Regions from separate parts of the Paraburkholderia sp. IMGN_8 genome, predicted to be linked through region 1. Evidence: riboswitches for the same ligand, from Rfam matches in the RefSeq annotation. Region 1 holds a riboswitch; each other region holds the start of a gene.

Region 1 (2,262 bases):
TGGCCGAGCGCCGTGCGTACAGCAGTATCGATCTGCTCGGCCGAGCTGTGCAAGCGGCAACCGATGCCGACGGTCAGCGTTTTCATTGGGCGTCCACCGCATTAGCATGAGCGGCGGCCCGCTCCAACGCCAGCGACGCCACGCCGCCGATCACCACGATCGCCGGCGAGCCAAGCCCGGCGTTAGTGACTGCGTCGGCAAAGCCGCCGAGCTGCGCGAGTGCATGCCTTTGTTCAGGACGCGTAGCGGATTCGATCGCGGCGCAAGGCGTGTCGGCGCTCATGCCGGCCGCGAGCAATGCGCCGACGATATCGTTCAGCCGCCGCATACCCATATAGATCACCAGCGTCATCCGCGTGGCAACGAGCGCCGCCCAGTCCGGCTCACCGCTTCCGGCGCCATGTCCGGTGACGAACACCACACCCTGCGCGTAATCGCGATGTGTGACGGGAATGCCGATTGCCGCGGGCGCCGCGATTCCCGCCGTGATGCCGTTGACGATTTCCACCTCGATGCCCGCAGCATGCAGTGCCTGCTGCTCTTCGCCGCCACGGCCGAACACGAACGGATCTCCGCCTTTCAAACGCGCGACCCTGCGCCCGGCCTGCACATGTTCGAGCATTTGCGCGACGATGCCGGCTTGCGGCGTCGACGGATGCCCGCCGCGTTTGCCGACATAGACGACCAGCGCATCGGCGCGGGCGAACTGCAGCACGTCGGGATTCACCAGATCGTCGACCAGCACCACATCGGCCTGCGCCAATGCGCGAGTCGCCTTGAGCGTCATCAGTTCGACGTCGCCGGGGCCGGCGCCGATCAGCCAGGCGCGGCTCACCGCAGCGTGCATGGCGCGAGCCATGTCGTGACAAGTGGGAACAGGCGGGCCGTGAAGACGGCCCAGGCGGAATTAGCGCTCATGCGGTGCGACAGATTACGCACGACGACAACACCGCTCGCGGCGTTTTCATGGAAATCGCCAACGGGCGTTCGTATACGTCGTGCTTCAGCGCCTTCCCATCCGTCCCTCGCGGATTCAGGCAGCCGGCAGCGTGACGTTCGCCGCCTCCGCGTCTGGCCGGTATCCGGGCTGGCGGCCTCATGCGTTTTGCCTTCCCGTCTGATTCGTCAGACAGTGGCATCGAAAACGCATGCGCGGCGCCAAGGCGCCGCAGGTCGCTTACCGTTGCGGGGACAGCACAGGTTGAGCGCATGGGGCGCTGCCTGTTTCCCGTTTAACTGCACATGCGAACGCATGTGCGGGCACCAAACGCGCGCATACGATAGCACACGGCGGTGCCTTCCAGCACGCTCGACAAGGCGCCGGCGCGGTCCGCGCTTCCTTGACGGCGGGGGGCTGCGGGCCTACACTCGCACGCACTTTGGTGCTCGTGTGCGCGCTCGTGCGCATGCAGTTAAACGGGAAACAGGGCGCCCGCCTGCTATGGATCGGGTCAACCTGTGCTGCCCCCGCAACGGTAAGCGAAAAGCGGCGCCTGGATGCGTTCTCCGGCGCCGCGGAGCCGGCTTCGATGTCTACGCGCAAGGCCGCGTCGGCATATAACCACTGGGCGAGAAATCACTCGCGCGGGAAGGTGAAGCGGCGCTTTTGCCAGCCCGGATACCGGCCAGAATATGACGGATGAACGCCGCGGGGATGCGGTGGCTCGTTCATGACTTCGTTCTCATTTGCTGTTTTCTGTTGCCGCGGCAACGCCGTTTTTCGTCCCCGCTGTCGTTCCCGTGTGTTTTGTTTTCGTGTTTGCTTGCCTTGCACAGGTTTGTCCTCGGCTCAAGCGTGAAGCGCATTCGGACGCGGGCCGCCGGCGTGTGAACGTGCAACCTCTTCGGATGGACCCAACGATGCAAACTCAAATGCGCAAGATCCCCGTCACCATCGTCACGGGTTTTCTCGGCAGCGGCAAGACCACGCTGCTGCGGCACATTCTTCAGCATGCGGGCGGCAAGCGCATCGCGGTGATCGTCAACGAGTTCGGCGAACTCGGCATCGACGGTGAAATCCTCAAGGGTTGCGGCATCGGCTGCGATGAAAACGGCGTCGAAACCGAAGGGCAACTGTATGAACTCGCGAACGGCTGCCTGTGCTGCACGGTGCAGGAAGAGTTTTTCCCGGTGATGGAAAAGCTCGTCGAGCGCCGCGAGCAGATCGATCATGTGCTGATCGAAACCTCCGGTCTCGCACTGCCGAAGCCACTGGTGCAGGCGTTCAACTGGCCGCAGATCAAGAGCAGCTTCACTGTGGAT
Region 2 (2,262 bases), 360 kb from region 1:
TGGGCTGCGCGGGATCGCACGCAAGGCCTAACGCGTTCAGTTCAGCAAGCACGGCCGGCACGGCGTCCGCAGTGATATCGGGCAGCAGCACGCTTTGCCAGGGCGTCATGCGCATTGTGCCGTTGCCTTGCTGCCGAGCCAGCGCGGCGAGGCCGTGCAAGGTCGCGGCGTCGAGGCGTCCGAGCGGCGGATGGCCGCCCACGTGCCACGTTCCCACTACGCGTTGAGCGTGTGCGCCGAGCCGCAGCGCGGCATCGGCAGGCGCGCCGCGCTGCCAGTCGGCGAGCGACGCGTCGCGTGACAGCGGGAAATCGACATACGTTTGAGCGTGCTGCAATACCGCGCCGACGGAATGCGTGGCGAGCAGATGGCGTATGCGCGTGGCGTCGGCGGCGGCCAGATCGAGAAACGTGTGCAGAAGCGCGCGAACCAGTTGGACGACTTGCGACGGCAGGACGGCGGCGAGGGCGCTTGCACGCGACGCGTCAGTAGCGAACTCGCTCGCGCGAGCCACATGTACGGCCGCCGCATTGGCCGCCGTGGGCGGACATCCCGCTAATCCAAAGACAAATCTCACGCCGTCGTGCGCCTGCGTCGCCGCGAGCCACACATCATGCGGATGATCGAGCCTGGCAAGACGTTCGCCGCCGTCGAGCAGCAAGGCGAATTTCGGCGACAGCGCTGCAAAACGCGTTTCGCTTTGCAACAGCGCGAGAAGCTCGGCGGTCAGCGAAGTGGTGTCGTACAGCGCGAACGGATCGCGTCCCGCTGCGGGGCTGATCATCACGTTGCGCACGTCATCGGCAGCGGATACTGCAGAAGCCGACCAGGTGGCAGCATCTACGCCGCCACTCGCAGGAGCCGGCCCGAGACCGGCCGACACCAAAGCCGCAATCAACGCCGCTTCCTGCCCGTCCCGCACGCCGCGCACCTGCAGATTCGCACGGTTTGTCACTTCGATCACACCGGTGGCATGCCGCTGGCTCGCCTCGGCGATCGCGGCAGCCTGCGCGGCACTCAATGCGCCGCCGGGCAATTTGATCCGGCAAATCCCGCCATCGCGCGCGGCGACAATGCGCAGCAGCCCCGGACAAGCCGAAGGCCGCGGCGCTCGGGCAGCGGTAAACGAAGCAGCGGAAGACGCAGCGTGATTCAATACGGACACCGGGTTTAGCGTCGCGCGACGGCCCGAGCACCGCCCTGGCGGGCATTGCTGCGGCATCGGTACACCCCGCCCGATGTAGGCTGGCACGAACAGTCTCGCCGGCAGGTCTCCTGGCTGGCAGGTCGTGGTCCGCCGCTGCCTTCCCGGTCGAACCAGTGGCGCGGAGCGCAGGCGGACTCGCTGCATACAGTTGCGGGGGCAGCCACAGCGGCACTGTGTTCCCTCTTCGGCCCCGAAGGGCACCGGCGGCTGTATTATGCCTTTTTTCGAACAGCACAACGAGGCTGGACGCTTTGATCGGCGTGGCACAGCGCATTATTTGAAGGTACAGAATGAGGATGGATGCATGTCGGCGTGGCTGACCGTGGTGGGCATAGGCGATGACGGCTTCGCCGGCTTGGGGCGGCCCGCGCGGCGCGCTTTGCTGGAAGCGTCGGTGGTGTACGGCGGCGAACGCCATCTGGCGATGCTGCCCGCGCGCCTGGCCGCCCGCCGCGCGGCGTGGCCGCGTCCGTTCGATCTCGCGCCCTTGCTGGCGGAGCGCGCGGCGCCCGTGTGCGTGTTGGCAAGCGGCGACCCGATGCTGTTCGGCGTCGGCGCAACGCTGGCGCGGCAACTGCCGGCCGGCGAGTTGCGGGTGCTGCCGGCGCCGTCGTCGTTGTCGCTGGCGGCGGCGCGGCTCGGCTGGCCCTTGCAGGATGTGACGACGGTGTCGCTGGTGGGGCGGCCGCTGCCGGCGCTGAACGCGCATCTGCACGACGGCGCGCGCGTGTTCGTGCTGAGCGCGGACGGCGGCACGCCCGCGGCGCTGGCGGAATTACTGAACGCGCGTGGCTTCGGCGCGACCCGCATGATCGTGCTGGAACACCTGGGCGGCGAGCTGGAGCGCCGGATCGACGGCCGCGCGGATCAATGGTCGGCGGGCGACGTGGCGGCACTGAATCTGATCGCGCTCGAATGCCGCGCAACGGATGGCGCGCCGCGTCTGCCGCTGACCGCCGGCTTACCCGATGATGCTTTTCGCCACGACGGCCAGTTGACCAAACGAGACGTGCGCGCCATCACGCTGGCGCGTCTCGCGCCGACGCCCGGCGAAT
Region 3 (2,262 bases), on a different replicon from region 1:
GAAGCTAAACCGATTGAACTCAAACACTTGCTGAGTCTTTGCTCATGCATTTTGTTTGAATCCGCAGCCGGTCCCAAGACCAGCCGCTAGATACTTACTGCATGCTGTACTGCTGAATCACAGCACCCAGTTGTTCGTTCATTTGACGCATTGTACGCCGGATTTCTTCAGCGGGAAATGCTTCTCCGTGTCGCACGCTCGTTTGCAGCTTAAGCAGTTCCGATGCCAGCGACAGCGCGGCCATGACGGCAATGCGATCCGTGCCGCGCACGTTGCTGTTATTGCGGATCTTCGACATTTCGGCGTCCACGCGTGCCACCGCCTCGAGCAGTGCTGCTTCGGTTTCCGGCGAGCAGGCGAGACGATACGGCACGCCGAGAATCGATACTTCGATCTGCTTTGTGGTCATGCATTTTCTCCGTGGCGGGTGGCGGCGCTGTCCGCTTCGACCTCGTGCTGTGCGGGTTCGAGCAGGTCGAGCTGATTATCAGGCTCGCTCTGCGCGCGTGCCCGCGGCAGTTTTTCGAGAATCGCATTCAGGCGTACCTGTGCGTCGTCGATCTTCGCCGACAGCGCGTCGCGTTCCGCTTGCAGCGCATCGCGTTCCTCGCGCAGCAACGCGAGTTCAGTACGCGTGGCCTCCGCATCGGCGCGCATTTGGCCGAGCTGCTCTTCGAGCGCGAGTCGCGCTTCATTGTGGCGCTGGCTGATCGCAATCAGCTTGCCGATATTTTGTGAAAGTGTTTCGAGTTCGGTGAGCATGTGCTGCGTCCTCTAAAGACCTCGCATTTTAGCGCGGAATGTCGCAGGTTCCGATAATTGTCTCGTTTCGAGACGTAACAACCTCGCTTTGTGCAGCCTTTTATCGACCATATGACGAAAATCGACGCCTGCATCGGACAATAATCCGCACTTAACCGAACAGATCGAGCACGGATTAACCATTCTTGACGGACCCCGGGGCCGCTCCTAAACTGGCCGCACTTTGGTGCCCGCGCGTGCTTATCGACAGTGCGCGCAGTTAAACGGGAAGCAGGGCGCGACGTTCGCCTGAACGCGCCAGCCTGCGCTGCCCCCGCAACGGTAAGCGACCGCATGTCGTCATGCAGGTCGATCCCGATCGTGTGTTCGAAGCTGAACACGCGAGTGTGCCACTGCGCGTCACGCGTGGGAAGGCGGGATCGATGTGTCGCCAGCCCGGATACCGGCCAGAGGGAGAGGTGCGTGCCGCGCAAATTCGTAAAAAGCGCGGGCGCCTCGTTACGCATCGGCCTGCGGGGAAGCGGGCCGCGCACGCTATTCACAGGAATATCATCCCATGCTGTCCCCCATCGCTCGCACGGCGTTGCTCGCCTTTGCGGGCCTGCCGCTTGATGCGCACGCTCAGGCTGCGTCTTCGTCAGCTACTTCTTCCGTTTCTTCTTCAGTGAGTTCGTCGGATACCGGCACGGCGAGTTCTTCTCCCACGGTGTTGTCGCCCGTTGTGGTCACCGCCGGGCGCGGGCCGCAGCCGCTCGCCGATACGATCCCGCAGACCACACTATTCGATCAGCAGGATATCGCCGACACGACCGCGACCGATTTGCCCGGCCTGCTGCAACTCGTGCCCGGCGCACAAATCTCGCGCACGGGCGGCCCTGGTTCGACCGCGAGCCTGTTCCTGCGCGGCGCATCGTCGACTCAATCGCTGGTGCTGATCGACGGCGTGCGGGTCGACTCGGTGAGTCTCGGTGCGCCGCAACTCGCGCAGATCCCGCTCGATCAGGTCAATCACGTCGAAGTGGTGAACGGCAATGTGTCCGCGTTATACGGCTCGGGCGCGATCGGCGGCGTCGTGCAGGTGTTCACGAAAGACGGTGGCGATCATCCGCCGCGCTTCAATTTTTCGGTGGGCTACGGCAGCTATCACACGCAGACGCAGCAGGCCGGCGTGAACGGTGCGTTGGATAAAGACGGCAAGACCACCTTCAGCATCTCTCTCGCGCGCTCGAAAGACGACGGCTTCTCGTCGCTCAATCCCAGTGAGGCGCCCAACGCGAATCCGAATGCGAACGGCTATCTGAACGAGAGCATCTCTGCCTCGTTGCGTCACAAGTTCAATGACAAGTGGGACGCAGGCGTCACGTATTTCCAGTCGAACGGCAACAATAGCTACGATAACGCGTACGGCGTGCCGACCGATTTGAACAACCTGTATAGCAAAGTGCGGCAAATGTCGGTGTTCGCGAACGGCAAGGTGACCGGCTGGTGGACCACCCACTT

What was found. A riboswitch is a leader RNA that binds a small molecule or an ion and turns the genes downstream of it on or off. The one in region 1 is predicted to bind cobalamin.
Region 2: it holds a riboswitch for cobalamin, as region 1 does, so the genes downstream of both, cobG (precorrin-3B synthase) here and cobA (uroporphyrinogen-III C-methyltransferase) in region 1, are expected to answer to the same signal.
Region 3: it holds a riboswitch for cobalamin, as region 1 does, so the genes downstream of both, WN982_RS16210 (TonB-dependent receptor) here and cobA (uroporphyrinogen-III C-methyltransferase) in region 1, are expected to answer to the same signal.

What each region holds. Positions count from the first base shown of each region.
Region 1 covers NZ_CP150901.1:2,185,920-2,188,181, reverse strand. Annotated here, with positions in the region: gene WN982_RS30905 (cobalamin biosynthesis protein) at 1-86, opposite strand, end outside; gene cobA (uroporphyrinogen-III C-methyltransferase) at 83-847, opposite strand; cobalamin riboswitch at 1,056-1,283, opposite strand; cobalamin riboswitch at 1,364-1,645, shown strand; gene cobW (cobalamin biosynthesis protein CobW) at 1,861-2,262, shown strand, end outside.
Region 2 covers NZ_CP150901.1:1,825,774-1,828,035, forward strand. Annotated here, with positions in the region: gene cobG (precorrin-3B synthase) at 1-1,165, opposite strand, end outside; cobalamin riboswitch at 1,248-1,427, opposite strand; gene cbiE (precorrin-6y C5,15-methyltransferase (decarboxylating) subunit CbiE) at 1,512-2,262, shown strand, end outside.
Region 3 covers NZ_CP150900.1:3,546,861-3,549,122, reverse strand. Annotated here, with positions in the region: RNA gene ssrS (6S RNA) at 1-5, opposite strand, end outside; gene WN982_RS16220 (cell division protein ZapA) at 95-409, opposite strand; gene WN982_RS16215 (ATPase) at 406-762, opposite strand; cobalamin riboswitch at 970-1,228, shown strand; gene WN982_RS16210 (TonB-dependent receptor) at 1,319-2,262, shown strand, end outside.